Regions from separate parts of the Solibacillus sp. iso_87 genome, predicted to be linked through region 1. Evidence: a T-box and tRNA genes for the amino acid it is inferred to sense, from the RefSeq annotation. Region 1 holds a T-box; the other holds one or more tRNA genes.
What was found. The T-box of region 1 lies ahead of trpS (tryptophan--tRNA ligase). A T-box ahead of a tRNA ligase gene usually reads a tRNA of that ligase, here a tRNA-Trp.
Positions count from the first base shown of each region.

Region 2: it encodes a tRNA-Trp, which carries the amino acid that the T-box ahead of trpS (tryptophan--tRNA ligase) is inferred to sense. The anticodon was not compared.

Region 1 covers NZ_CM149656.1:860,219-875,870, reverse strand. The annotation lists gene AC0VXV_RS04225 (CYTH domain-containing protein) at 1-193, shown strand, start outside; gene AC0VXV_RS04220 (lytic transglycosylase domain-containing protein) at 202-984, shown strand; gene AC0VXV_RS04215 (globin domain-containing protein) at 1,305-1,703, shown strand; gene AC0VXV_RS04210 (DsbA family protein) at 1,700-2,521, shown strand; gene pepF (oligoendopeptidase F) at 3,507-5,315, opposite strand; gene AC0VXV_RS04200 (competence protein CoiA) at 5,370-6,497, opposite strand; gene mecA (adaptor protein MecA) at 6,783-7,436, opposite strand; gene spxA (transcriptional regulator SpxA) at 7,750-8,148, opposite strand; T-box leader at 8,614-8,830, shown strand; gene trpS (tryptophan--tRNA ligase) at 8,894-9,883, shown strand; gene AC0VXV_RS04180 (hypothetical protein) at 9,837-10,055, opposite strand; gene fabF (beta-ketoacyl-ACP synthase II) at 10,131-11,372, opposite strand; gene AC0VXV_RS04170 (beta-ketoacyl-ACP synthase III) at 11,531-12,466, opposite strand; gene AC0VXV_RS04165 (YjzD family protein) at 12,923-13,120, shown strand; gene AC0VXV_RS04160 (ATP-dependent Clp protease ATP-binding subunit) at 13,388-15,520, opposite strand.
Region 2 covers NZ_CM149656.1:3,339,332-3,354,983, forward strand. The annotation lists gene AC0VXV_RS17055 (thioredoxin family protein) at 1-8, shown strand, start outside; gene AC0VXV_RS17060 (RluA family pseudouridine synthase) at 66-899, shown strand; gene AC0VXV_RS17065 (acyl dehydratase) at 939-1,487, opposite strand; gene AC0VXV_RS17070 (aldo/keto reductase) at 1,517-2,347, opposite strand; gene AC0VXV_RS17075 (long-chain fatty acid--CoA ligase) at 2,537-4,150, shown strand; gene AC0VXV_RS17080 (hypothetical protein) at 4,195-4,359, opposite strand; gene AC0VXV_RS17085 (VOC family protein) at 4,729-5,616, shown strand; gene AC0VXV_RS17090 (sporulation protein) at 5,725-6,492, shown strand; gene trmL (tRNA (uridine(34)/cytosine(34)/5-carboxymethylaminomethyluridine(34)-2'-O)-methyltransferase TrmL) at 6,530-7,003, opposite strand; gene queG (tRNA epoxyqueuosine(34) reductase QueG) at 7,020-8,153, opposite strand; gene AC0VXV_RS17105 (B3/B4 domain-containing protein) at 8,254-8,943, shown strand; gene AC0VXV_RS17110 (DIP1984 family protein) at 8,957-9,466, shown strand; gene AC0VXV_RS17115 (S66 peptidase family protein) at 9,699-10,610, opposite strand; gene AC0VXV_RS17120 (DMT family transporter) at 10,739-11,617, shown strand; gene nagB (glucosamine-6-phosphate deaminase) at 11,655-12,386, opposite strand; tRNA gene AC0VXV_RS17130 (tRNA-Leu) at 12,795-12,875, opposite strand; tRNA gene AC0VXV_RS17135 (tRNA-Cys) at 12,920-12,993, opposite strand; tRNA gene AC0VXV_RS17140 (tRNA-Gly) at 12,998-13,072, opposite strand; tRNA gene AC0VXV_RS17145 (tRNA-Gln) at 13,084-13,158, opposite strand; tRNA gene AC0VXV_RS17150 (tRNA-His) at 13,181-13,256, opposite strand; tRNA gene AC0VXV_RS17155 (tRNA-His) at 13,296-13,371, opposite strand; tRNA gene AC0VXV_RS17160 (tRNA-Trp) at 13,404-13,477, opposite strand; tRNA gene AC0VXV_RS17165 (tRNA-Tyr) at 13,488-13,571, opposite strand; tRNA gene AC0VXV_RS17170 (tRNA-Thr) at 13,578-13,653, opposite strand; tRNA gene AC0VXV_RS17175 (tRNA-Phe) at 13,661-13,736, opposite strand; tRNA gene AC0VXV_RS17180 (tRNA-Asp) at 13,758-13,833, opposite strand; tRNA gene AC0VXV_RS17185 (tRNA-Met) at 13,837-13,911, opposite strand; tRNA gene AC0VXV_RS17190 (tRNA-Val) at 13,930-14,005, opposite strand; tRNA gene AC0VXV_RS17195 (tRNA-Glu) at 14,034-14,108, opposite strand; tRNA gene AC0VXV_RS17200 (tRNA-Ser) at 14,121-14,212, opposite strand; tRNA gene AC0VXV_RS17205 (tRNA-Asn) at 14,222-14,297, opposite strand; rRNA gene rrf (5S ribosomal RNA) at 14,312-14,427, opposite strand; rRNA gene AC0VXV_RS17215 (23S ribosomal RNA) at 14,549-15,652, opposite strand, start outside.

The DNA.
Region 1 (15,652 bases):
AGGCGGTTTGCTCGTGTTTGACCATTCTTTCTATTTGCACTGCGACGATTATGAGGTAGAATATGAGACACATGATGAAGCAGTCGGAAAAGAGATTTTCTCCGAATTTTTGGCACATCATGAAATTGAGCCACAGCCTGCGCAAAAGAAAATAGTGCGCTTTATGACGGCTTTAAACAATCAGAAAGGCTAGGTGCTGTGATGGATATTTCATCAATGAAAACATTGCTTGAACTTCAGGCAATGCAGAATTTAAATACATCCAATCAGTCAAGCGCAAGTGTATTATCATCATCTACGTCGACTCTATTTTCCGACTTAATGAGCGACATTTTAAATGGACAATCTTTATCAAGTTCGCTAAATGGACTTGGTGATGTGAGCACTTTCCAGCAGTTAACGGATTCCGAACAAACTTCTAATTCGCAGCAGCAAAACTCGGCTGCTCAAAACTATATCGCATCATTTTTGTTGAATAATTCATCGAACTTAACGAATTTACCGGGTACATTCAATAGCCTATCAGCAAATAATGAAACATCCACAATTGAACAGTATATGACGGATTTTACTAGAAAGACCGATGTAGCAAACTTCTTTGCCGGTGCTGAGACTTATCAGGCAGAAATTACTGCTGCCGCTAAGAAATACAATTTACCTGAAAAACTGATTACTTCCGTTATCAAACAGGAATCGAACTTTAATGCTTCTGCTACTAGCGCTGCCGGTGCATCCGGGTTAATGCAGCTCATGCCTGCAACTGCGCGCTATTTAGGGGTGTCTGACCGCTTTGACCCTGCACAAAATATTATGGGTGGTGCAAAATATTTACGCCAAATGCTCGACCAGTTTGATAATAATGTGGAAACAGCGCTTGCTGCGTACAATGCGGGTCCTGGAAATGTAAAAAAATATGGGGGTATCCCACCTTTCCAGGAAACTCAAAACTATGTCAAAAAAATAATGAACTATATGAATGTGTAAATTTTTTATTAATACCGGTGAACTTGCAGTGAAAATTTGAAGACGAAAGCCAAAAGCAATTTTGATATTTAATTGTTTATGCTCCTGAAATGCTCTAATTTGGATTAGTTGGAAAATCGGTGTAAACACCTATTAATCAATGATTCAGCGGTACTGATGATAGATGTGAAATGCCCTTTAAACTTTTTGGCAGGGCACTTTATTTGTTAAAATGGCCCTACGTTGCTAGAATGATTGTATCGCCTAAATGAAATTTACATTACTTACATGACATTCATATTTCATATACTGGCAAAGAAAGACACAAAGGAGTATAACTAATGAATCGAAAATATACGATTCCTTATGAGGAACTCGGTGCTGAAAAGCTTTCTGAATTAATTAACGCGTTCTACTCTCGAGTGGCGAAGCATCCTTTATTAATTCCTATTTTCCCTGAAGATCTGACGGAAACAATTCGTAAACAAATACAATTCCAAACGCAGTATCTTGGGGGACCTAACCTTTTCTCAGAAGAACATGGTCATCCGATGATGCGTGCGAGACATATGCATTTTAAAATTACACCCGATCGTGCCCAGGCATGGCTTGAATGTATGGCAGAGGCGATGGACGAAGTGGGCTTGGACGGTAAATTCCGTGAAGTTTACTATAAGCGTCTCGTTATGACTGCTCACCATATGGTCAACGCCCCAAATGATGAGGAGGGATTTGAGTGAATAATGTCCAACTTTTACAGCAACCTGTAGCACCATCTACATGTAATAAACCGATTGAGCTTTATATTTTTATTGACCCTCTTTGCGAAAAAGCATTAGCCCTACAAACGACAATGCGTAAACTGCAAGTAGAATACGGTCATTACTTTACATGTCGATATGTCCTTAGTACGGAACTCGCTGCTTTAAACAGCATGACGAGCCGGATGAAAGGCTGTGTTTCCGGAGCGGAATTGGATATTACACATCCAGCATTACCTTCAATTGCAATTAAAGCGGCCGAACTTCAAGGAAAGCGTGCAGGTTTCCGCTATTTAAACAAAGTTCAAGAAGTAGCAACACTTAATACACGCAACATCAATTCACACGCGACATTAATTGAAATCGCACAGCAAGTCAATCTCGATATGGATGAGTTCGTGTCCGACTTTGGTTCAAAAGAAGCAGCTCGTGCGTTCCAATGCGATTTATACTTAACTCGTGAAATGGAAGTTGAAGAAATTCCAAGCATCGTATTTTTCAATGAATGCATTGAAGATGAAGGCCTGAAAGTAAGCGGTTCTTATAATTATGAAGTTTACGAGCATATTTTAGCAGAATTGCTAGGAGAAGAATTAATTCGCCAACCGGTTCCCGCATTAGACGAGTTATTCGATCGATTCAGCACCCTTACAACAGCTGAAGTAGCCGAAATCTACTCAATCAATGAACAACTGGCAGAACGCGAATTAAAGAAACGTATGCTTCAGCAAAAAGTAGAACGCATCATGACCGATGAAATTACACTTTGGCGTGCAAAAGAACGTACGACCTACTAAATAATTTATTAAACGCACTTATACAATATTTTCACCAGCTATGCATCCATGCAGGCTGGTTTTTTTTAATGTTTTCTGGAGGTTGTTCCGAGTTGGGATACGAACAGTCACTTCTTTTTTATGGTTGTGAGGGTAGATACAGATATAAATCCTTTCCTGCGCCCGCTCATGCGGTTATGAGATGACACCATGCTAGATATAGTGAAGGGGCTGTTATGAGGGATGTAGGACGCTTTTTTGAGGAAGTGAAGTGACGTGCTTTTATTCGCCGTTTGAATTGATAAAGTAGAAGTTTTTGGTACGAAAGTAGAACGTTTGCACTGGAATGTGGAAAGTTTTAAGCTGAATGTAGAACTGTTCCCTGATTAAGTAGAACGCTCCTACTATATTCAACTCTTGGATCGGAAAAGTAGAATCTTTTTATACGAAAGTAGAATGTTTTCATGGAAATGTGGAAAGTTTTGAGTGTGAAGTAGACAGTTTCCTTTGAAATGGGGAAACTATTTACCGAAGTGAGAAATTTCCTACTCATCCTGTAGAATTCCCCCTGCCCTTCCATCTACAGCTCGAAAAATCGGTAAACAAAACAAAAGAGGCGCCTTATTCTCGAGAAATAAGACGCCTCTTTTTCACAAAGGGGATGGGAGAAATGTTCACGTTCAAACAAAGGGGTGTATGTTTGTTATGTGATTTATTTCACGAGTATTACTCTATCATGGAATAATATTTCTTGCAATGAATCTTTCACAATTTCACAAATTCGTCATATAGTAAGCGTTTCCATATGAAGAAAAGAGGTTTAAAATAAAATATCATAAATTCGAGTTTAATTCCCCGCCTCAAACGCCGATATATCACCATTCTTTACATTTATACTTCTGACAGCTTCTCCTAAATAGTTTTCTTCATCCCCCACTGATTTAAAGTAAATTTCCATTTATTCAAGCAAAAAACGCACCTTAAACAGATGCGTTTTCACAAACTATTAATTATTTAATAATAATTTTTCAAGCTCTTCTAACTTCTCTTCAAATACTTTACATGCCAATGCGATCGGTTCCGGAGATTCCATATCTACACCTGCAGCTTTTAATACTTCGATCGGGAAGTCCGAGCAGCCTGCTTTTAGGAAGTTGTTAATATAACGCTCAACTGCCGGTTCGCCTTCTTCTAAAATTTGTTTAGATAATGCTGTTGCCGCTGATTGACCTGTTGCGTACTGATATACGTAATAGTTGTAGTAGAAGTGTGGAATACGTGCCCATTCCAGACCGATTTCCTCGTCTACTGTCATTGCATCACCAAAGTATTGTTTGTTTAGATCGTAATAAATCGATGTTAATTTTTCCGATGTGATTGATTCGCCTTTTGCATCTAATTCGTGAATGATATGCTCAAACTCTGCGAACATTGTTTGACGGAACACTGTACCGCGGAAACCGTCTAACCATTGATTTAATAAATAGATTTTTTGCTTATCATCATCCAATGTTTTCATTAAGTGATCAAATAATAATTCTTCGTTACACGTTGAAGCCACTTCTGCAACGAAAATTGAGTAATCCGCATATTGATACGGCTGGTTCGCACGTGAATAATAACTGTGCATTGAGTGGCCGAATTCATGTGCCAATGTATAAAGGTTATTTACATTATTTTGCCAGTTCATTAACACATACGGATTTGTACCGAACGTTCCAGAGGAATAAGCACCGCTGCGTTTCCCTTTATTTTCAAGCACGTCTACCCACCGGCTTTCCAGACCTTTTTGGACGATTTCCTGATATTCTTTACCAAGTGGAGCAAAGCTTTCTACCATCGTTTTCTTCGCTTCGTCATATGTTACTTCCATTTTCACTTCTTTAACAAGCGGTGTAAATAGATCGTACATATGCAGTTCATCGACACCAAGCACTTTTTTTCGAAGCTCTACATAACGGTGTAATGCCGGTAAATAGTCATGGATTGTTGAAACAAGCTGGTCATACACTTTTTCAGGAATGAAGTTATTGCTAAGTGCAGCATGGCGCGCTGAATTGTAATTACGAACTTTTGCATTGGCATTATGCGCCTTTACATTCCCGGCTAAAGTTGTCGCAAATGTATTTTTATATTGGCCGTAAGTTTTGTAAACGGCTTTAAATGCTGCCTCACGTACTTCGCGATTGTCGCTTTCAAGCATTGTAATATAATTACCGTGTGTAATTTGTACTTCTTCTCCATCTTCCCCTATAATTTTCGGGAATTCCAAATCTGCGTTGTTTAAAGCGCTGAATGTTTTGCCAGCTGTCGATGTCACTTCGGAAAATTGTGCCAGCAGCTCTTCTTTTTCCGCAGATAAAATATGAGGACGGCCCAAATTCAGTTCTCTTAGACTTTGTTCATATAACGAAAGTGGTTCATAGCTTTCCACATAGCTGTTTAATGTCGCTTCATCCAATGCTAAAATTTCAGGCGTAATAAATGACCACGCTGCTCCTGCATTTGTAAGAACAGAGCGAATACGACCATCAAGATCCTGGTATTTACTATTCGTAGTATCCTGATCATGCTTCAAATGAGAATATACATATAACTTGCTCAGACGTTCGTATAATGCATCGCTGAACTGCAATGTATTGTATAAGCTTTCCGCACTATCCGCTACTTTCCCTTTATAATCCGAAGCTTTTTTTGATAATTGTTCTACTTCTTTCAGCTCAGCTTCCCAAGCCTCATCGGATTCAAAAATTGTTGTTAAATCCCATGTTAATTGCTCAGGTACTTCTTCACGCGTTAAAATTTGCTTTGCCATTTATTTGCCTCCTACTATTCCGAAATTCGAAATTATAAATCTATTTAAACAATTTCAACATCCAAATGCAACCAATTCGTCGTACAGAACATTAAAAAGTTGTTTCTCGGCAATATTATCACCCAATTGCTCAATATTGAGATGTCTTAAAATTGCTAAATAATGTTCCACCGCTGCTCTCCGCTCATCCGTCAGCTCCAATTGATTCCATTTGAAAAAATAAGGAATTGCATTTTCATTCATCGTTTTAGCAGTGAGCGCATGGTATTCCATAAAATGAAAAAACCCTACTTGCCATTCTATACAAAATTGATTAAAAGCATGCGTATTGCACACAGGAATCCCTAAAAAAATCGGCAAATCCGTCATCGTTAGCCTTAATTCATAGATAGAACGGAAAAATTGATCGTTAACCCCTTTTTTGCTTAATAATAGACGGGGGCGGATATATTGCTCACGGAATATGCTGAAGTTTTTCAGAAGCAAATGAAATTGGGGTTTCGTTACTTTTTCAGGAACTAAGAGCGGAAAACGTTGTTGATTGAGGGCTAACGGCTTAACAACTGCAAAATACTGCAATTTATGAAGATGGATTAAATTACTAATATAGTAGAAGGTTTTGCTTTTTACATCATAGGTGATGAGGAATTTCTGGGTTTTATACTGTTGCATAAATTGAGCGTTTGTTTGATTGATTGAAACTTTTACGATACCGGGACATTTAAATTTTTCGGGCGTGTGCAAAATCCATATCGGAGTTATTCCGGCACGCAAATAGCCGCTTGTTCGCTGTTGAAAAGATGGATGTGCGATGGGGCTGCACTGAAATTCAATTGCATATTGACGATTTTTAAATGTGATGAGAAGATCCGGTCGCTGTTGAAGCTGCGGTAAATACGGTTCAAGAACGGGACGTAGCTGAAGGTTCGAAAATTGGTGGAAGAGTTGTTGTTTCCCAAGTAGATGTGAAGCAGATTCCCCTTCCGAAAACAAAGAATCGCATTCACTATTTTTTTGATGTGCAAAGTGCGGAATTTTTATTTGTCCAGCCTTTAATAAAAGCTGTTCTTTACATTGGGGGCAGAAAAAGGATTGCTGTTTTTTTAATCTTTGCAGTTCATTCAGGGAAAATTTCGACGTTAAATGAAATAATTGCTGTTGTTCGGTCATTGCGACCAGCATTTGCTTCCACTCCTTTTTATCCATCTTAATGAAATGCTCATTCTATTTCAACTTATAAATAATAACTATTGGAAACTGGCTTTTTCAAAGAAATTCTACTTTTATTACATATCTATGAACTTTCCACTTTTGCCTCACAAAGTTCTACTTTTATCATATTGTTTTTCACTTTTTCCAAGCTACGTTATAATTTTCTCCCTACATTTTCTACTTTCACAATTATATTACCCCATTACAAACATAAAAAAGCCACCTAAAATCAGGTGGCTTTCGTAAACTGCTTTCCTACTCAAAATACGTAATGATTGTTTCGAAGCAGTCTTCAGCAATGATTGTCTCCGCATACTCTTCAAGGCGGTGCGCTGTAATTTTGGAAGCCGTTAAATATTCAGTACATAAAGCGATGATATTTCTCGCTTCCTGGCTTTCCAAATCTTTTAAATCTACATATAAATAGTAGTAATCCTCCCATTTATACAACACGGATTCTATTCCTAATGGTGCTGCGCGTTTTGCAAGAGGTATTAGTTCGTCAATATCTTTAAATCGGAATCGGGCGTTTTCAAGCGATTGTTCTTCTTCTTTTGCTGCTTTGCCAATCGCATTGAAGATCGATTCTTCCATTTCATTTAATTGATCTGATATATGAAGGTCATCTTCAAAGTTGCCAGCCATCGAAGAAGTTTCGGAGTCATTACCTACAGATGCGCGTGTAACAACGACTTCCAATCCACTTTCTGAAGCGTTAATATGAATCCAAATTGGACCATCTAAATCGAAATAATCATCTGTATTTATTTCACCAATGATATCCCAGAAAAGCTCTTCACCTTTTGCGCGATTGTACCATATTTCTTCGCGCGTATAACCGCGGTCCTCGATATCACTATACGTAATAAATAATTTTAGCGTATTTTCATTAATGCGTTCGATGTCCATTAGACCTCAACCCCCTTCACAGTCATTGTATAGAACGTCGCTTTATTTCCAAGTGGCATACAATATGGCGTTCTATTGCATCGGAACTTAGATACTTTTAAATATTAGAAGTATCTATAACTCTATTGTATGATGGATTGGATTAAAATGAAAAGGAAAAACATTATTCAGCGTAAATTATTTGAATAATTGAAATTGTATTGCACGAAATACTTTAAATCAAGTCCTTAAGGTCTCTTTCTAATATGTTCTAAAATAAAAAAAAGATGCTACAATTGCACAATATGCATCCGTAACATCATGAGCGGTATATTTAGTTAACCATGCGTTGGGCTTCTTGCAACTGGTATGCTCGTACTTTACGAGGCAGGAATCGACGAATTTCATCTTCGTTATAACCAACTTGCAGACGTTTTTCATCTAAAATAATCGGACGACGTAATAGTCCCGGATATTCCTGAATAAGCTCATATAATCGTTGTAACGGCAATGTTTCAACATCGACATTCAACTTTTGGAAAATTTTCGAACGCGTTGAGATAATTTCATCTGTACCATCTTCTGTCATTCGTAAAATCTCTTTGATTTCACTAATTGTAAGTGGCTCGGAAAAAATGTTGCGTTCTGTATATGGGATATCATGTTCCTCTAACCATGCTTTTGCTTTTCGACATGAAGTACAACTTGGTGAAGTAAATAATGTTACTAACATTGGCTCACTCCCTCTCTAATTGATTTCAATTCAATTGCTAGATGTTGCTTCCTGTTAATGTAGAAGCACAAATGTATAAGTAAAACTCAATTTAGAATTAATTTAATTTAAGATTCTGTTCCCATTATACATGAATAACCCATGTTTGAATATACAATGTCAACAAATAATTCAACTTACGTAATAAATTTTATTACGCATTTCTCTCTAATAAGCACACTTTTTATAATTTTGTGCCATAACAAATTTTACCCGTAAAATAGTAAAATAAAACGTACTGATTTTTGATGTTTTTTCTCATTTAATAAATTGTAATTGAGAAAAAATCAGATAATATGATGCCATTTCATATAATTTAATTATCTATTTACTACTATTTCCATTTTTCTTCGTTTTATTCCTGTTTCTTTAAAATAAAACGATTGCTTTCTTTTCATTAGTTACGTTATAATCCTTTCAAGATTATGAAAAACGATGACGAAGAGTAGTACATTTAATAAGAATGCCTAGAGAGTCTGTGGTTGGTGCAAACAGATCATTCGTTAAATGGAATGGACTTCCGAGTTAGCTTGATGAACATTTCTATTAGTAGTCCAGCTCGTCGCCTTCACGTTACGAAGCAAAGTGGCCGATTAAGGCAAGCTGGGTGGTACCGCGGATTTTAACATCATTCGTCCCTTCTATTTTCGAATAGAGGACGCATGATGTTTTTTTATTTTCATTTGATTTTAAGGAGGAACACCCATTGAAAACAATCTTTTCAGGTGTACAACCAACAGGAACTATTACTTTAGGGAACTATATCGGAGCGATTAAACAATTCCCTGCTCTACAGGAAAACAACAACGCCATTTATTGCATCGTGGATCAGCATGCAATTACTGTGCCACAGGATCGCCTGGAGCTGCGTAAAAATATCCGCTCATTGGCTGCAATGTATATTGCATGCGGCATTGACCCGAAAAAATCGATCTTATTTATTCAGTCAGAAGTCCCTGCCCACGCACAAGCCGGCTGGATGCTGCAATGTGTCGCTTCAATCGGTGAATTAGAGCGTATGACACAGTTCAAAGACAAATCAACAGGTAAAGAGTCTGTTTCTGCTGCACTATTAACATACCCGCCGTTAATGGCTGCCGATATTCTTCTTTACAATACAGACATCGTACCGGTTGGCGAAGACCAAAAGCAGCATATTGAATTAACACGTGATTTAGCTGAGCGTTTTAATAAGCGCTACAATGACGTATTAACAATTCCTGATATTCAATTGCCGAAAGAAGGCGCTCGTATCAAGTCATTGCAGGAGCCGACGAAAAAAATGTCAAAATCCGATACGAACACAAAAGCGACGATCCGCCTGCTTGATACAGCAAAAGAAATCGAGAAGAAAATCAAATCTGCTGTAACGGATTCTGAGGGTATCGTTAAATTTGATATTGAAAACAAACCAGGTGTATCAAACTTGCTTATTATTGAATCTGCCTTATCCGGAACAGCAATTGCAGATTTAGAAGCAAAATATGAAGGCAAAGGCTATGGTGATTTTAAAGCTGGAGTAGCACAGGCTGTTATTGACCACTTAACACCAATTCAGGAACGCTATTATGCACTTATTGACTCACCGGAACTTGATGAAATTTTGGATGAGGGTGCAGTAAAAGCGAATGCCATTGCCTCTAAAACACTTAAGAAAATGGAGAACGCGATGGGCTTAGGCCGTAAACGACGCTAATCATCCCGCCAATAGCAACAAGCAGCATATACAACTCTGCTCCATGTACAATGTACATCAATACAGCATGCCATGAATAACCGAGCGTGCGGTAATTCAAGTATAAAATCATATTACTGATCGACATGACACTGAGCCCATAAAAAAATAAAAAAAGTACGAAACGTGTCACAAAACACCATCCTTCGTACAACTATACGAAAAACGAACGTGCGATAGAAGAAGCACGTTCGTTTTTTGTTATTTATTAATCTGTAATTTTTTTAAACAATAAACAAGCATTATGTCCACCGAAGCCAAGTGAATTGCTTAACGCGTATTCAACTTCCGCTTTGCGTGCTGCATTTGGTACATAATCCAAATCACATTCCGGATCCGGCTCGTGTAAATTCATTGTCGGCGGCAAAATACCTTCCTTCAATGCAAGTACTGTAAAGATAGCCTCAATACCGCCTGCTGCACCTAATAAATGGCCAGTCATACTTTTCGTTGAGCTCATCGCCAATTTATAGGCATGGTCACCAAAAACAGTCTTAACTGCCTGTGTTTCAAATAAGTCGTTATATGGTGTACTCGTACCGTGTGCGTTAATGTAACCAACTCGGGCAGGCGATACTTGTGCATCATCGATTGCCATTTGCATCGCACGTGCTGCACCTTCACCGTTTGGAGCCGGTGCTGTAATATGATGGGCATCCCCAGTTGAACCATATCCAACAACTTCACCGTAAATTTTCGCACCGCGTGCTTTTGCATGTTCATACTCTTCCAAAATTAAAATTCCTGCGCCTTCACCAATAACGAAGCCGTCACGGTTTTTATCAAATGGACGTGATGCAGAAGCCGTGTCCGGATTTAACGATAACGCTGTATTTGCACAGAAGCCTGCTACCGCCATTGTTACGATTGGCGCCTCTGCTCCACCTGTAATCATCACATCCGCATCTCCACGTTCAATTACTTTAAATGCGTCACCAATCGAGTTAGTTCCTGATGCACAAGCCGTTACGGAACAAGAGTTTACCCCTTTTGCGCCAAGATAAATCGATACTTGTCCAGAAGCCATATCCGGAATCATCATCGGTACGAAGAATGGACTCACACGGCGAACACCGCGCTCCTGGAATGTTAAAAACTGCTGTTCATGCGTTTCCATTCCGCCGATTCCAGAACCGATCCAAACACCTACGCGAGGTGCCATTTCTTCGGTAATCGTCAAGTTGGCATCTTTTGCAGCCATCATTGAAGCTGCTAATGCATAATGTGTAAAACGGTCCATCTTCCGAGCTTCTTTTCGGTCGATATAATCTTCTATATTAAAATCTTTTACTTCAGCCGCTACAGATACTGGAAATTTGCTTACATCTACTCGTGTTAATGGTCCAATACCAGACTTGCCTGCAATTACATTTTCCCATGCTTGTTCTGCACTGTTTCCTACTGGCGTTACTGCACCGATTCCTGTAACAACAACTCTTCTTTTCTCCATTATTTAACACCCTTTTCTAAGTTAAGTTCTTTTCCTATTTAAAGATTGATTTCTATTTCGGATTTGGGGCCAATACGATGTGGTCACGAATGCGTTGTGACAGGCCATGACGATTTTAGCATTCGTTCCATCTTTCCCCCACATCCCAATCTACATTCTTATTTACCCCACTTTAATGCGAGTGCTCCCCATGTAAGGCCTCCGCCGAAGCCTACTAAAACAACGATATCATCGTCTTTGATTTTACCTGACTCCAAATCTTCAACGATTGAAATACCGATTGAAGCGGCAGATGTATTGCCGTATTTCTGGATTGTTTTCGACATTTTTTCCTCTGGTAAGTCAAGACGTTCTCTTGCGGCTTCCATAATGCGGATGTTCGCCTGATGCGGTACTAAATAATCGACATCTTCCTTCGTCAGGCCTGCCTTTTCGAGTACATTTACTGCTGATTCGCCCATTTGACGAACCGCAAATTTAAATACTTCACGACCATTCATTGCAATATGATTTTCAGGATTTAGATAAAGATGCTTTCCGCCTGTTCCGTCAGCTCCAAGTTCGAATGCAAGAATTCCGCGCCCTTCCGAAACTTTGCCGAGAACAGCCGCACTTGCACCATCCCCAAATAGGACAGCTGTGTTACGGTCATCCCAATCCACAATTTTCGACAGTTTTTCAACACCTACTACTAATACATATTCATAATCATTGCTCTCAATAAATTGTTTTGCAATAGCCGTTCCATAAATAAATCCTGAGCATGCAGCGGAAACATCCATTGCGCCACATCCCGATATTTCAAGTCGTTCTTGAATTTGACACGCTACACTAGGGAAATTCTGATCCTGTGTAACCGTCGCAACAACGATTAGACCGATTTGATCTGGTGTTATACCTGCATTTTCAATAGCCTGCACTGCTGCTTTATATGCTAAATCCGATGTTTCTTCATTCTCAGCGATAAAACGGTTTTCAATACCCGTCCGAGAACGAATCCACTCATCTGATGTATCTAAAACTTTTTCAAAATCTTTATTTGCTATAGCTTTTTCCGGAACATATTTCCCCATCCCTATAATACCGGCATTCATATAATAGCCCCCTTGTTTTCTCTTGGATCAAATAATATAACTAATTATTAGTAGTTGGTACTAATTATAGAACATAATTATTTTTAACACAATTAAAATTTCTGGAAAAAGAGGGACTATGGATTATTCTTGTTTTTCTCCCGATTAAAATGGCTATTCTAATTGGTAAAACATCGTCATGAAATTAAATGGTGGTTGGAAGTTTTCATTCGTTTCTTCCATTTAAAATTTTTGAGCGTGAACGTACAAAAACGTTCCATTTTTAGACAAACATCTTTGTGCTAATCTTCTTTTTTTCCGTGTTAATTCTTACTAAAAAAAGCAATAAAAATAAGCATTTATGACAACTTGAAGAATAATTTGATTCGCCCTTTTAATTTCATGAATGCTTGTGGTATGATATTGAAGATGTAATTTCACAATAACGTTATAAATAAGTTCAATGAGGTGAATTTGATGCAATATATCATTACGTTCTTTTGGTCATTCTTATTAGTTTCAATGCTAAACTATGTAGTAAGTTCTGTATTAAGTGTAGATTTTAACTTCATGAATGGCGTAATCGTATCATTAGTATTCAGCGTATTAGTTATTATTATCGCTGCAATCATTCCAAACGAATCAACTCCAGAAGCAGAAGCAGAGCATCACTAATAGATAACAAGGGGCTGTCCGGTAAAACTACTGGACAGCCCCTTGTTATTTACGTCTATTTTTTCGGGGGCTGACTTTATTAGAAAATTTCCATACAATATTAGAAGATATATACTCAATATTAGAAAAGTCGACCCGTTTATTTGAACAGTAGTACCTCTAATTAGAACTTCCGGCTTTTATTGGAACTTTTTCATTTATATTAGAACTCTAATCCTCCCTAAATAAAAAAGCTTGTACGCATTTACGCACAAGCTGTCTTCACACTTAATTTGATTTTTTTATAACCAACTCTTCATTTTCCAATGCAATCGATAAACTTCCACCTGCTGTAACTTCCCCTTTTAACAGCTCACGGGCAACAATCGTCTCCAAATGGCGTTGGACAAAACGTTTGAGCGGACGTGCACCAAACTGCGGGTCAATTCCGTGCTTCACAATCCAGTCTACAACTTCCCCGTCAACAGAAAGCGTAATTTCCTGTTCTGCTACCCGATCTTGAAGCTGCTTTACATATTTCCAGGCAATCTTATGGAAGTGCTCATTCGATAATGCATGGAACATAATTATATCATCCATCCGGTTTAACAGCTCAGGCTTAAAGTGCTGGCGTAATGCCGCTTGGACAAGCTGTTTCGATTCTTCTGATGTTTCCAGTAAAAACTGTGAACCGATATTGGATGTTAAGATAATGACGGTATTCGTAAAGTTGACGATCCGTCCTTGGCTATCGGTGATGCGGCCATCATCGAGTACTTGCAGTAAAATGTTGGCGACATCCGGATGTGCCTTTTCGATTTCATCCAGCAGTACAACGGAATATGGATTACGGCGTACCGCTTCTGTCAGCTGACCACCTTCTTCGTAGCCAATATAGCCTGGAGGAGCTCCGACTAACCGTGATACAGAATGCTTCTCCATATACTCGCTCATATCAATACGGATGAAATGGTCTTCTGAATCGAATAGTTGTGCGGCCAACGCTTTTGCCAATTCCGTTTTTCCGACACCGGTTGGACCGAGGAACAAGAAGCTTCCGATTGGCTTATTTGGATCTTTAATACCAGAACGCGCACGCCAAACTGCTTCCGTTACATACGTTACCGCATCGCCCTGACCAACTACCCGTTCATGCAGTGTATCTTTTAAACGGAGCAGTTTTTCGCGTTCACCTTCAACAAGTTTCGTTACCGGAATACCTGTCCAGCGTGAAATAATTTTAGCGATTTCTTCTTCAGTCACTTCTTCACGCAGCATCCGGTTACCTTCCGACTGTTTCAACTGTAGTTCCAGTTCGGCAATTTCCTTTTCAAGCTGAGGTATTTTACTGTATTGAAGCTCACTTGCCCGCGCTAAATTACTGCCTGAAATAAATAAATCATCGCGCTCGGCTTCCATTCTTTTCAGTTCATCTTTTTTATCCCGCACAATTTGTAAGCCGTTTTTCTCGAGTTCCCACTGTTCCTTCATTGACTTTATCGATACTTCCAATGTATCAATTTCATCTGTAATTATTTCAAGACGTTTTTTGCTCGCATCATCTTTTTCTTTTTTCAGTGCCTGCTGTTCAATTTTCAGCTGAGTGAGGCGGCGCGTTAACTGATCCAGTTCCTGTGGCATTGAATCGATCTCGATGCGGATCATTGCACATGCTTCATCAACCAGATCAATTGCTTTATCCGGTAAAAAGCGGTCTGTAATATAACGGTTTGCCAGTTGGGCCGCTGCAATAATCGCGCGGTCATGAATGCGTACACCACGGTGATGTTCTTCAAAACGATCTTTTATTCCTCGTAAAATGGATACTGTATCTTCAATAGAAGGTTCTCGCACCATTACTTGCTGGAAGCGGCGTTCCAATGCAGGATCTTTCTCGATATACATCCGGTATTCATCCAATGTTGTCGCTCCAATACAGTGCAGTTCACCGCGTGCAAGCATTGGTTTCAGCATATTTCCTGCATCCATTGCTCCGTCTGTTTTCCCTGCACCGACAATTGTATGGATCTCATCGATGAATAAAATAATACGCCCTTCTGATTCTTTCACTTGCTTTAATACCGATTTCAGCCGCTCTTCAAACTGCCCGCGATATGATGCACCGGCAATCAGTGCACTCATATCCAGTTCATAAAGCTCCGCATCTTTTAATCCTTCAGGAACATCCTGTCTTACGATTCGCTGTGCCAGCCCTTCGACAATCGCTGTTTTACCAACACCTGGCTCACCGATGAGGACCGGATTGTTTTTTGTTTTACGTGAAAGAATACGAATGACGTTCCGGATTTCCTCGTCTCGTCCAATAACCGGATCCATCTTACCGTTTTTTACTTGTTCAATTAAGTTACGTCCAAATTGTTCTAAGGGCGGACGATTATCTTGTGTTTGGTTAAATTGCATAGAATGCACCCTTTCATTTAGTTTGACCTTTTTTGATTATTTTAATTATAAGTCAAATTTGGTCAAACAACAAATAATTACGCCCTGTTTCTTTCGCAAATTTTCTAATAAAAAACGATCACTTTGCCTATA
Region 2 (15,652 bases), 1.5 Mb from region 1:
TAAAATAAGATTATATTCAAAATCGTGTTCTTTACGAGCACGATTTTTCATTTGGAGGAAAATTAATGTTCACATATATCATTCACGAAAACGGACAAACCGTTGAAGACCTGCTGCGCGAAAAGTGGCGCCTAGGCAAAAAGCTTGTTCACGAATTACGTATGACCAAAGCGGTTACAATCGATGGAGAGCCAATTATGTGGAAGGAACCGTTCGAGAAAGGGACGAAAATCGAATTTGCATTTGATATTCCTGCTTCGAACTATATTCCAACGGACAGCTGTGATGTAAATATCCGCTATGAAGACGAGCACTGCCTAATTGTTTCAAAGCCTAAAGGAATGGCGACACATCCAAACGAACCAACTGACAATGATACATGCATGAATCATGTAATGCGTCATATTGTGGACAACGGCGGGCATTATGCAGAGCATGTACACCGTTTGGATCAAGGGACAAACGGTTTACTGCTTGTTGCAAAGCATCCGATTGCAAAATCTATTTTTGACCGTATGATCGAGGAAAAAACAATCGTCCGTACGTATGCCGCAGAAGTTCAAGGCAACCTTCGTACTGACAGCGGTACGATCAACGCTGCCATCGGTAAAGACCGTCATCACAATACTCGGCGTGTCGTGTCACCTACTGGCCAGCATGCCGTGACACATTATGAAGTGGTCAATCGCTATAAGGGCACATGTGTTGTCCATGTTGTTCTTGAAACAGGGCGTACACATCAAATTCGCGTGCATATGGCGCATTTAGGTCACCCGATCGTAGGCGATACAATGTACGGCGCACGTGAAACCGCATCAGGCGATTATGCACTGCACGCCATTCAGCTAGCATTTATGCACCCGTTTTTAGACGAGCAGATCATCGTTAAAGATAACTAAAAATCAGGCGTCCGTAATTAAACTACGGACGCCTGTTACTTATCTTTTTTCACGCTCAATATAGGTTACTTCATTCGCTCTCGAAAATTGATAAATTAAGCTTCTACCGGTTGAGTGTAATTCTTTTTCTTTTATTACAAACTGATCCCCTGTTTTTGTTGTAAATGTGATATCTCCCTTGTTACTGCCTACCACATATTCATAAACAACTTCATCGAGTTCTTCCCACCGATATTGTTGTTCCTCAAATAAATGGTGTCGTTCCAATTGTTCCTGGCTAATCAATATATAATTTTGAGTCGATAAATAACCAATGCCAATACTCAATATAAAGAGTAATAGACCGATCAAATAAACTTTCATATTACGCCTGTACGCTAAAAGCCAAAACATCACAATCAAAACAAAACCTGTTACAAGAACAAGTCTTAAATTAATTGGGTTTGGAATAAATGTAGCGGCCGACTTATTATACTGAAAAAACTCCATCTGAAAAATCGGATGGAAAATCATAATAAAAGGTGCAACAACTACAACCGTTACTGCTGACATTGAGAAAAACAAATTCGGTGAAAATTTTTTAAACACAGTTTCACTCCCCCTAAGTAAAAACGATGTTAGAAATCAAAATTGAAATTATCCGGATCTTTGCCGAATCGTTCATTGCGATTCAATGCATTTAACTGCTGCATTGTTTCATTTGTTAATTCGAAATTATATAGCTCACTATTTTCTTTAATGCGTGAAGCTGTAACAGATTTCGGAATGATGATGACATCATTTTGTAAATGCCAACGTAAGATGATTTGTGCCGGTGATACATTATATTCATTTGCAATACGAATAATCGTTTCATCGTTTAATACATTTCCACGGCCTAGCGGAGACCACGCTGTTACCGCAATCTGCTGTTGTTCACAAAATGTGCGCAGCGGTTCTTGGGACAAATACGGATGGGCTTCGATTTGGTTGACCATTGGCGCGACATTGCAAGTTGCCATAATTTTTTTTAAATGATGTTCATGATGATTGGATACCCCAGGTACACGGATGAGCTTCTCATCATACAAGCGCTCAATTGCACGGTAAGTATCTACATATTTATCCTCAACCGGCCAATGTGTTAAATAAAGATCCACATAATCCATATCAAGCTTTTTCAGTGATGTTTCAAATGCACGCAATGTATTGTCATACCCTTGGTCGCTGTTCCAAACTTTTGTTGTAACAAAGATGTCCTTGCGCGGTACAGAAGAATGGCGAACTGCTTCCCCTACTTCTTCCTCATTGTAATAAAGCGCGGCTGTGTCGATTGCACGGTAACCTAAATCAAGCGCTGTTTCAATCGCCTGAAGTGTTTCATCACGGTCCGTCATTTTATAAACTCCTAAACCTAAATAAGGCATTTCTACGCCATTCGTTAACTTTTTCGTTGATTGTAAATTCATCTTGTTCACCTCTTACATTTGATTGTGTTTATTATAACATTCTAATTATTTATCGTTTACTAATTGCTATTATTTGTTAATACATACAGTCTTATAAACTTATTATCTAGCATATTACCATTTACAGAATAATCTTCCATCTTCAGGAGTATATATTATAATATATTCTCGTTGAGGAGCTGAAAAACTATGATGGATACACAACTAGTTTTGACTGGATTTTTAAAGCGTGCACAACGGTACTTCCCGAACAAACAAATTATCTCTCGTACAAGCCCCACTAAAACACATCGCATCACATTCAATGACTATGTAAGAAGAACGTACCGTTTAGCGGATGTCCTGACAAAGCTCGGCATGAAGCGTGGTACCAAAGTCGGCACATTTGCCTGGAATCATCACCGTCACCTTGAAGCGTATTTTGCGATTCCATGCAGCGGTGCTATTTTACACACGATTAACATCCGCCTTGCCCCTGAACATATTGTTTATATTATCAATCATGCCGAAGATGAGATTTTATTGATTGATAGCGACTTATTCCCGTTAGTCGAGCCTGCACTTGGCCATTTGAAAACGGTTAAACATATTATCGTCATGGGTGATGAATTAAGCGCTCCGCAATCCAGTTTCCCGAATGTATACAGCTACGAACAGCTTCTACAGGAAGCAGATGAAAATTACGAGTTTCCGACAGATCTGGATGAAAATCTGCCAGCTGGGATGTGCTACACTTCTGCAACGACAGGTATGCCAAAAGGTGTCGTCTATACACATCGAAGCATCGTGCTTCATAGCCTCGCACTAGGTCTAGCTGAATCCTTTGCAGTAAAAGAAAGTGACACTGCCCTTCCTGTTGTGCCGATGTTCCATGCAAATGCATGGGGCTTCCCGTTTGCTGCATTGAATTTCGGCTCCAATATTGTTTTACCAGGACCAATGATGACACCAGGTTTAATACTGGACTTGGTTGAACAAGAAAAGGTGACAATTACAGCAGGTGTTCCAACAATTTGGCTTGGCGCACTGGTTGAACAGGAAAAAAATCCTCGTGACCTTTCATCTGTCCGTTTAATTATTTCAGGTGGCTCCGCATCACCAAAAGGCTTAATTCAGGGTTACAATGAAAAACTTGGTGTTCCGTACATCAACGCCTACGGTATGACAGAAACTTCACCGCTTGTAAGTATGTCGCATCTAACAAGCGATATGAACGAATATACAGAAGATGAACAGTTAAATATCCGCGTTTCTCAAGGTTTGACAGTTTCACTAATTGAAACAGAAGTTGTAAATGAAAATGGCCCGGTTCCATGGGATGGAAAAACAATGGGTGAACTGCGTGTCCGCGGTCCATGGATTGCCTCTGAATACTACAATGATGAACGGACGAATGAAGCATTCCGAGATGGCTGGCTTTATACAGGTGACATTGCGGTATATACAAAAGAAGGCTATATCAAGCTTACCGATCGCACGAAAGACCTTATCAAATCGGGTGGAGAATGGATTTCGTCCGTTGATCTGGAAAATGCCCTCATGTCACATCCAGCTGTTTTCGAGGCTGCCGTAATTGCAGTCCCGCATCCGAAGTGGCAAGAGCGTCCGCTGGCATGTGTTGTTTTAAAAGAAGGTGCAACGGCATCTAAAGAAGAGCTAATCGAGTCAATCGAACTGGACTTTGCAAAATGGTGGCTTCCGGACGATGTCGTATTTTTAAACGAAATTCCAAAAACTTCTGTCGGCAAATTTTTAAAAGCAACTCTACGAGAACAATTAAAAGACTATAAAGTTCAAATCTAACGAAAGAAATGTGCACTGAAACGCAAATTTCAGTGCACATTTCTTTATTTCCCTTCATCCTCTTCATCATCAAACTGCTGCGGATCTGAAATGCGTTCAGCTTCTTCCAATTGCCCGCCGTCTCGTAAGTTCTCCATTTGCTTCCCTAGAATTTTCAGCTCATCCATAGTATTAGCCATATTTCCGTTGACAATTTCTTCTCTTTTCATACGCTATCCCTCCAAATTAATTCAGTATTATTTTTTTCCAATTTTGACTGATTTCTGTCATAAATAAAGTATTCATTCAAATAATTTATGCTATACTGAAAAAAGAGATAATTAAAACATGAGGAGGATTCTTCCATGAAATTACTTTTAATTCTTGGTATCAGCATATCATTTTTAGTAGCTATTTTCACAGCTGGCTATGATAGCAAACCATTCCCAAAAGAAAGATAATTCCACTAGCTTCCCAGTAAAGGACAATCGTCAAGTAGCGATTGTCTTTTTCATTTGACTTTTATTATCACATATTTTATATTAGTTACATAAAGTAAGTTGATTATAAAAAATAACCATTAAGGGAGTTCATATATTATGGCTACACATTTTCATAAAAAACCTAATCTATACCCAGCTCATGTTCAATTAAAGGTTTCTAACTTAGTACGTTCGATCGAATACTACACAACGGTTATCGGCTTTAAAGTTTTACAGCAAACAGAAACGGAAGCATACTTAACAGCAGACGGACAAACAAGCTTAGTATCACTAGTCGAAGTACAAAATGCGCAGCCGCTTAAACAAGGCTTTGCAGGTTTATACCACTTAGCATTACTATTACCCTCTCGCAAGGACTTAGGAAACATCGTACAGCATTTTGTTAACATGAATATTCGTCTTGGTGCTGCAGACCATGATGTTTCAGAAGCACTTTACTTGAATGATCCGGATGGAAACGGAATCGAAATTTATATCGACCGTCATGAATCGGAATGGACTTGGAATCAGGATGAACAAGTGCATATGGTGACAGAACAGCTGAATTTCCAGCCGATTTTAGCGGCTGCAGATGGCAACTGGAACGGTCTGCCTGCTGATACTGTTATGGGGCATGTACACTTATCAGTAGTAAATCTGGACAAATCAGAGCAGTTTTATACAAATGTATTGGATTATAATGTTGTGACTCGTTACGGTGCACAGGCGCTGTTTGTATCAACTGGTAAATACCATCACCATTTCGGATTAAACACTTGGAACAGCAACAACGGCCATGCTCCAAAAAACGATATGGTCGGTTTAAAATCCTTTACGGTCGTATTAAAAGATGCGCAATATGCTGAAGAAGTAAAACAAAGCCTGACAACTAACGGCTTCATTGTTGAAAACTTTGCAGAAGCACCAGCACACGGTGGCACTCAGTTATTCTCTACTGTTGATCCAAACGGTTTACGCATCGTATTTACATTAGACGGTGAATAATTACCGGTAACCTAAAGCAAGAGCCCGAAAAATTTTTCGCGCTCTTTTTGAAACTTTCTTTTCTGTCCTACGTATACATAACTAATTACAAATAACGGAGGAATTCATTTGTCACTATTTAATAAAGTTTTAGCAAGTGTTGGTATAGGAGCTGCAAAAGTTGATACAAAATTGCACAAATCAACTTACACATTAAATGAAAATATTTCAGGTGTTGTAGAAATCATCGGGGGTAGCACGGAACAGCAAATTGATGCAATCTATCTAACACTTCATACAAACTTTATCCGCGAAATTGATGATAAAAAGATTAAAGATGAAGCGGTTTTGCACAAATACAAATTAAATGAGCCATTCACAATTCAGGCAGACGAAAAACGTCAAATCCCATTTTCGTTCGCCCTGCCCCCTGTTGTTCCGGTAACAACGGGCAACTCGCGTGTATGGATTCAAACGGGCTTAGACATTAAAAATGCTGTAGATCCTACAGATAAGGACTTTATCGAGATTCAGCCAACTCGTCTTGCGAATGGTGTGTTAACAGCTATTCAAAATATGGGCTTCCGGTTACGTAAAGTAGATAACGAACAAGCCCCTTCTTATTTGCGTCGTCAAACACCGATTGTACAGGAATTTGAGTTTACACCGACAAACAGCACGTATCGCCGGTATCTAGACGAACTTGAAGTTGTCTTTTTACATCAATCATCAAACTCAGTCGAAATTTTATTGCAGGTAGACCGACGTGCCCGCGGACTTGGAGGATTTTTATCCGAAGCATTCGAAATGGATGAAAGCTTCATCCGCCTTACATTATCCGAACACGACAATATCCAGGCAAAGCTTGAGCAAGTGATTAAAACGAAGATGAAATAATAACAAGGCAAGAAGCTTCAGTGCTTCTTGCCTTATTTTATTTTAACCCTGGATAGTTTTGTTGTCTTAGTACTTCGTAAATAACGATTGCCGCAGTGTTTGATAAATTCAGTGAGCGGATATGGTCACTTTGCGGGATGCGCAGACACATATCGGCACGCTCTTTTGCAAATTCCTTTGGCAAGCCTGTCGTTTCTCTTCCGAACATAAAGTATAGGTCACGTTCTGAATTGCTGAAATCATGTGTCGTAAATGGCTCATCACTATATGTCTCAATTAAATACACATCGCCATCTTTACTGTACTCGATAAAATCTTCTAAAGAATCATGGTAAACGACATTCACATGTTCCCAATAATCCAATCCAGCACGCTTCAGCATTTTGTCATCAGTTGAAAAGCCCAATGGACGGATTAAATGTAATGATGTATTTGTTCCAGCACAAGTGCGGGCAATGTTCCCTGTATTTGCTGGGATTTCTGGTTGATATAATACGATATGGTTTGGCACTTCTGATCCTTCTCTCTTAATGATTTAACATTGCCAGCCCTTTTTCAATCTCGGCCAGCACTTCATCATCCTGCTCTGTTTTTCGGGCAGCCAATAAAATTTCTTCTGCCCCATCTGTTCCGATTTTTCCGATTGCCCATGCTGCTGTTCCTCTTAATACAGGGCGTTCATCTTTTTGCAATACTTGAACTAAGTCAGGCATTGCCGCTTCTTCTTTAAAGTGGGCAAGCGCTAAAATGGCATTGCGCTGAATCGGCTTTTTACCGCGCCATGAGCCGGATACATGTCCAAACTTTGCTTTAAATTCCTTATTGGAAATTGATAAAAGCGGCTGAAGTAGCGGTTTTGCGATTTCAGGATCCGGCGTGAATTCATCATGAATCCAGTTTAGCTTTCCCTTATTCTTCGGGCACACTGTCTGGCATGTATCACAGCCGTACAAACGGTTTCCGATTTTGGCACGAAACTCATCCGGCAAAAAACCTTTCGTCTGAGTTAAAAAGGCAATGCAACGCTGTGAATTCAGCTGCCCTGGTGCGACGATCGCTCCTGTTGGACATACATCGATACATAATGTACAGTCACCGCATTCGTCTTCCATCGGTGTATCTGGAGCAAATGGGATATTCGTGATGATTTCACCTAAATAGACGTACGAACCAAATTCAGGTGTAATAATAGAGCAATTTTTGGCGCTCCAGCCGATACCTGCTCGTTCTGCAACCGCACGATCTACCAGTTCCCCGGTATCGACCATCGATTTCACCTTTACATTCGGCACACGCTCCTGCAGCCAGGCTTCAATGAGCTGCAAACGATCTCGAACTGCTGTATGATAATCAATCCCCCATGAAGCACGGCAAAAAATGCCGCGACGCTCCCCTTTCTTTCCTTGCGGGGCATCTTGCATGCGTGAAGGATACGCAATGGCAATCGCAATAATGCTTTCTGCTTCATTTAATAATTTTAAAGGCTCTGTACGCAGCTCTATATTTGCTTCTTCAAAGCCTGATTGGTATGCTAATTGTTGCTGACGACGGAGACGATTCTTCAATTCATGAAACGGAGCAGCGGTTGTAAATCCGATTTTATCAACACCAATGGATGCTGCATATTTCACTAAATCTTCTTGAAGTTGATGTACTTTCATTTCACATGCTCCTTTCAAATGATACAATAGATATAAATTTATTTCGCATTACATATTTTAGTATTTCTCCCATTAAAAACTATGTAAGAAGGTGTTCTACATGAATATTTCAATAAATGAAGCTCTTTTTTCTGTAAATGAACAATTAAAAATTGGCCTTATCCATTATAGCAAAATTATCGTTGAAGAATCTCCTCAAATGATTAAAGGACGTATACAACTTTATCAGGAAAATCTATATTTGGAATTACAGGAAACACCTGTGACAGAACGACCTGGCATTAAAGAGTGGCGACAGCTTTGGAAGGCTTTCGGCGGTGATCCGAACCGGTACCGTCACTCTGCGGAAAGTTTAATGCGACGTATCGCTAAACAGCAATATTTAGCACCGTTCCATTCGGCAGTTGATTTAAACAACTTCTTTTCACTGCAATACGAGATTCCTGTTGGCATATATGATTTAGATGTTATTGAAGGGGACGTGAAAATCGAAGTAGGCAATGCGGCGACAGGCTATGAAGGGATCAACGGACGCTTTAATTCATTGGAGAATATCATTCATTCAAAAGATGCGCTCGGCCCATTCGGCAGTCCCTTTGTTGATTCAAAAAGAACGGCAGTAACAGAAGCTACGACAAATGCTCTGCAAATCTTTTATTTACGCCCTTCTCTAAGTGAAGAGGAAGCAACTGAACTATTGAGCAGTGCAGGAAACATGTTTACGCAAATTAGCGGTGGCGAATATGAAGTACATATTCTATCAAAGGAAAATTCAAAAGTTCATTTTTAAGGAGTGGAATCATTTGAGTATTAACTTAGCTGAGGCAGTAAAACTGAAAAGTATCATTACGAAGAGAATCCAGGAAAGAACAATGCAAGTGCATTCATTAACACATGTCATTATCGAGAAAGGCGAACAGCCAAAAGCACCTGACTATACTCTTGATATGCTTGAAGCAGAGCTAAAAGAGCTTCGTTATGATTCACGTAAGCTTGATGCCCTAATCTACCGTGCTAACATCGACAATACTGTTGTATTTAAAGACGAGGAAATGCCTATTGTCGAAGCGATTGAACTGGCGAGCCAATTACGTGCAGAAGCACAATTTTGTAAAAACCTTGGTTCTGAAGAGAAAGAAGCTTTCTACCATAACTCCGGTGATGCAATGCTATACCGCGTAGCATTGTATGATCCAATGACATATCGAAACCGTGCAAACGAGCTTGAAAAAGAAGCACATCGCCTTTCCAACTTTATTAATGCCAAAAACTATCAAGTTGAAATCGAATTTGATGACAGCAATTATTTCTAAACCTAGGGCGGTGAGACTCCAAACTAGGTAATAACGAGCGATTATGCTTCGGCATTCCCAACAACTGGTTAAACCAATAACTCTTTACCGTTTACAATGTTACCTTTCACTCATAACCAACCATAGTAAAAGCTAACACAAACTTATAGAGTATTTTTGCTCGCTCGTTATTAAAAGACACCAGCTCACCTAAACGTGAAAAGGTGTCTTTGCTTATAATTACATATATTTACTACTCTACACCCGGTAAAATTCTTAAAAGCTTTTCATCTGCATCCAATATTACGTCCACACCTAATGGAATCGCAATATTAGGTTCACAGTGGCCAATTTTAAACCCAGCTAACACAGGTTTGTTAAACGGCTTCAAATACCCTTCTATTACCTTCAATACATCTTCATAGCTGTATGTATCATCCGGCATATTAAAATCTGCTATAACAAAGCCTGCTGCAAGCTCCAGCTTTCTTGAAAGACGCAACTGGTTCAGCATTAAATCAATTTGCTCAATTGTTTCCCCTATGTCTTCCAGAAGTAAAATTTTATTGCGTACATCAATTTCAAATTTCGTACCAAGCGTACTGACAATTCGGTTTAAATTTCCGCCTGTTAACTCGCCGCGTACAACTCCCGGTACAACTGTCGTAAGAGGTGTAATACTTTCCGTATACTGAATTTCAATCGGTTGGAACAGCTGTTGGAACATCTTTTTAGAAAGAGTATCCAGCTCCCCTTTCGGACTGGACATCATCGGTCCATGGAATGTCACTAAATTTGCAAACTCGTTTACTTGTGTATGTAAAGTCGTCACATCGGAAAAGCCCCAAATAATTTTCGGATTGTCCTCGATTAATGGGTAACTTATTTTATCGATTATTCTTGAGATTCCATAGCCGCCCGTCAATAAAAAGACTGCCTTCACTTCCGGATCGACAATCATCTGGTGGAAGTCTTTAATCCGCTCCTGATCGGAACCTGCCAAATAGCCTTCATAAGCCTGTACCGTATTTCCAAGCTTATATTTTAAACCTAGCTCTTCTAAAAACGCTAATTTATCACCTAATGATTCAATTTTAAGCGGACTGCTTAAATTAACTAATCCTACAGTATCGCCATGCTGTAATCTTGTTGGTCTAATTTTCATGTTCATGACCTCCTTTTACCTCTGTCGCTATTGTATCATAGCGTTTTATGTAAAGCGCATTGCAAATTTCATGAGGTTGTCCCTATAATAGATAAAATCATTTTTCCAATATAAGGAGATGTACAATAATGAAATTTCCACCACAGCTACTGCTCATTTTAGCTACTTTATTATGGGGCGGTAACTTTGTAATTGGACGAGCCGTTTCTGGGGATATTCCTCCGATTACACTTGCTTTTTTACGATGGACTGTCGCCTTTCTCGTATTTTTCCCTATCGCATTCCAACGTACGAAAAAAGAATGGCCTGCGCTGAGACAACATTGGGGTGCCGTCATTATTTTAGCACTTACAGGAGTGGCTGCATTCAATACGCTCGTTTATATCGGTTTGCATTATACAACATCTATCAATGCATCATTAATGAATTCATCAACACCGATTATTATATACATACTGAGCTTCATCTTTTTAAAAGAACGTTTAACAAAATTCCAGATGATCGGCACGCTGCTCTCTTTAGCCGGAGTGCTCTTTATTATATCCGGGGGTTCATTACAAAGCCTGCTTTCATTTTCATTCAACAAAGGGGACTTAATCGTATTAATTGCGGTAGTGTGCTGGAGTATTTATTCATTACTCATTAAAAAGTATGCTGGTAAACTGCCAGGGTACTCTACATTTTTAGTGACGATCGCAATCGGTGCCATTATGTTACTACCTTTTGCAGTATATGAACAACTTTCAACTTCACAAGCAATCGTATGGAACGCTTCGACAATTGGGGCGATTGTTTATGTAGGGATCATTGCTTCAATTGTTGCCTTTTTAAGCTGGAACACTGGCGTTGTTTCATTAGGTGCAAACAAAGCAGGAATCTACCTGAACTTCATTCCACTATTCGCTACAATCTTTGCCGTGCTGTTTTTAAATGAGCAACTCCTGCTTGATCAAGTAATCGGTGGGATCGCTGTTATTGCAGGGGTATTTATTTCAACGATGAAATAATATAAAAAGGAGTGCACATTGTATGCACTCCTTTATTTTATTTTACATCTGTATAAATAACGGTCACATTCGGATGGTTGTGCAGAGCGCTTGCAGGGAAGTCTTCTGTTACTATACCGCTGCGCAAACGATCAAAGGCCTCTTGTTTTGATGCACCCGAAATTAATAATACAATCTTTTTAGAACTCAAAATTGTCTTGATACCCATTGTAATGGCATGTGTCGGCACATCATCAATTGAATCAAAATAAACTTGGTTCACTTCACGTGTAGACTGTGCAAGCTCTACAATATTTGTACCTAATTCGAAGGGAGTTCCCGGTTCATTAAAACCGATATGTCCATTTACACCAATTCCTAAAAGTTGGATATCAATATTTCCTGCTGCCTTAATCAATGCATCATATTCAGCTGCGGCCTTTTCTAAATTCGATTTATTGCCTGCTGGTAAATTAATATTTTCCTGTTTTATATCGATATGATTAAACAGATGATGATCCATATAATAATGGTAGCTCGATTCATTTGCTGGGTTAATGCCGATATACTCATCCAGATTAAAAGATTTGGCCTGTGCAAAAGAGACTTCGCCAGCCTTGTATGCTGCTACCAGCTCTTTATAAAAGCCTTCCGGAGTACCTCCAGTAGCCATTCCAAATACCGTTTCACTATTCTTTTTTAATTGATCTATAAAAATTGAAGCGGCAATTTTACTCATCTCATCATAGTTCGCCGCTTCAATCCATTTAAAATTTGTTGCTACATTCATTTGTTTAATTCCCTACTTCCTCGCTATAATACATAATTTATATCACCTAAATAAGATACGTTTTTTAAAATTCATTTCTAACATAACCATGTTAATTTTATAGTAAATAATTTTAATACGCCAGAAAAAACGTGCAGGATTTCTGGAAAATATACTAATTTTCTTTGTATATAATATGATATTCTCCACCACTAATTTCCCAATATTCCGTAAGCAGACTTTATTTGGTTTATTATCATATAAAAGAATCGATAAATCTATTCTTTCCTAATTTCAATTATAAATAACACAGTTGGAGTCGGATTCTATAATCTATTCTATGTTCTTTAAAAAGATTAGGGGACTTTATATTTCAATTATATAAACAAAAAAAGACTTCACAGTATGAACTGTGAAGTCTTTTTCAGATACCGAGTGTGGGACTTGAACCCACACGCCTCGCGGCAACGGATTTTGAGTCCGTCGTGTCTGCCATTCCACCAACTCGGCAAAATAAGGTAAAAAAAAATCGGGTTTTCCGATTTAATAAAATATGGAGGCGGCAACCGGATTTGAACCGGTGATAAAGGTGTTGCAGACCTGTGCCTTACCACTTGGCTATGCCGCCATATTGGAGCGGAAGACGAGGTTCGAACTCGCGACCCCCACCTTGGCAAGGTGGTGTTCTACCACTGAACTACTTCCGCAAATTAAAAAATGGCTGGGGTACCTGGATTCGAACCAGGGCATGACGGAATCAAAATCCGTTGCCTTACCGCTTGGCTATACCCCAAAAATTTTAATTTTATATATAATGGGGCGACTGATGGGAATCGAACCCACGAATGCCTGAACCACAATCAGGTGCGTTAACCACTTCGCCACAACCGCCACTATATTATAATTTTAATACTTAAACCTAAATAAAAATGGGGCGACTGATGGGAATCGAACCCACGAATGCCTGAACCACAATCAGGTGCGTTAACCACTTCGCCACAACCGCCACTATATTATTTTAAGTACTTTTAAGTTATTTGGCAGGGGCAGTAGGAATCGAACCCACACTGACGGTTTTGGAGACCGTAGTTCTACCTTTAAACTATGCCCCTATCCAAAGGATGGTGGAGGGGGACGGATTCGAACCGCCGAACCCTAAGGAGCGGATTTACAGTCCGCCGCGTTTAGCCACTTCGCTACCCCTCCAGGTAATGGTGCCGGCGAAAGGAGTCGAACCCTCGACCTACTGATTACAAGTCAGTTGCTCTACCAACTGAGCTACACCGGCAAAAATATGGTGGGTTTGGACGGAATCGAACCGCCGACACTTAGAGCTTCAATCTAATGCTCTACCAACTGAGCTACAAACCCACAATTTAATGTTTTAAAAAATGGCGGTCCCGACCGGGATCGAACCGGCGATCTCCTGCGTGACAGGCAGGCATGTTAACCGCTACACCACGGGACCATTTGGTTGCGGGGGCAGGACTTGAACCTGCGACCTTCGGGTTATGAGCCCGACGAGCTACCACTGCTCCACCCCGCGATAATATTATTTGTTTAATGGTGGAGGATGACGGGCTCGAACCGCCGACCCCCTGCTTGTAAGGCAGGTGCTCTCCCAGCTGAGCTAATCCTCCAACGCTGGATACTACTTATGTATCTTTTTGGTGACCCGTACGGGATTCGAACCCGTGTTACCGCCGTGAAAGGGCGGTGTCTTAACCACTTGACCAACGGGCCTCTAAATTAGCCTGGCGGAGAGTAAGGGATTTGAACCCTTGATGCAGGGTTACCCGCATACACGATTTCCAATCGTGCTCCTTCGGCCACTCGGACAACTCTCCAAGATTTAATGGCTCCGAAGGCAGGACTCGAACCTGCGACCTGCCGGTTAACAGCCGGATGCTCTACCAACTGAGCTACTTCGGAATAATTCTGTAACAGCCTAGCGACGTCCTACTCTCACAGGGGGAAGCCCCCAACTACCATCGGCGCTAAAGAGCTTAACTTCCGTGTTCGGTATGGGAACGGGTGTGACCTCTTTGCCATCATCACTAGACTATTTATTCGAAAGACACTATTTATTATACCATACTTTTCTTATTTGTCAAGTATTTTTGTAATAAATTTTCATTCTTTCAAAACTGGATAAACGTTTCATTGAATTGGTGCAATAAAATGTGGTTAAGTCCTCGACCGATTAGTATTCGTCAGCTGCATGCGTCACCGCACTTCCACCTCGAACCTATCTACCTGATCGTCTTTCAGGGGTCTTACTTACTTGCGTAATGGGAAATCTCATCTTGAGGGGGGCTTCATGCTTAGATGCTTTCAGCACTTATCCCGTCCATACATAGCTACCCAGCGATGCCTTTGGCAAGACAACTGGTACACCAGCGGTATGTCCATCCCGGTCCTCTCGTACTAAGGACAGCTCCTCTCAAATTTCCTACGCCCACGACGGATAGGGACCGAACTGTCTCACGACGTTCTGAACCCAGCTCGCGTACCGCTTTAATGGGCGAACAGCCCAACCCTTGGGACCGACTACAGCCCCAGGATGCGATGAGCCGACATCGAGGTGCCAAACCTCCCCGTCGATGTGGACTCTTGGGGGAGATAAGCCTGTTATCCCCGGGGTAGCTTTTATCCGTTGAGCGATGGCCCTTCCATGCGGAACCACCGGATCACTAAGCCCGTCTTTCGACCCTGCTCGACTTGTAGGTCTCGCAGTCAAGCTCCCTTATGCCTTTACACTCTACGAATGATTTCCAACCATTCTGAGGGAACCTTTGGGCGCCTCCGTTACCTTTTAGGAGGCGACCGCCCCAGTCAAACTGTCCGCCTGACACTGTCTCCTACCCCGCTAAGGGGCATGGGTTAGAAGTTCAATACAACCAGGGTAGTATCCCACCGACGCCTCCTTCGAAGCTGGCGCTCCGAGATCTCTGGCTCCTACCTATCCTGTACAAGTTGTACCAAAATTCAATATCAGGCTACAGTAAAGCTCCACGGGGTCTTTCCGTCCTGTCGCGGGTAACCTGCATCTTCACAGGTACTATAATTTCACCGAGTCTCTCGTTGAGACAGTGCCCAGATCGTTACGCCTTTCGTGCGGGTCGGAACTTACCCGACAAGGAATTTCGCTACCTTAGGACCGTTATAGTTACGGCCGCCGTTTACTGGGGCTTCAATTCACAGCTTCGCTTGCGCTAACCGCTCCTCTTAACCTTCCAGCACCGGGCAGGCGTCAGCCCCTATACGTCACCTTACGGTTTTGCAGA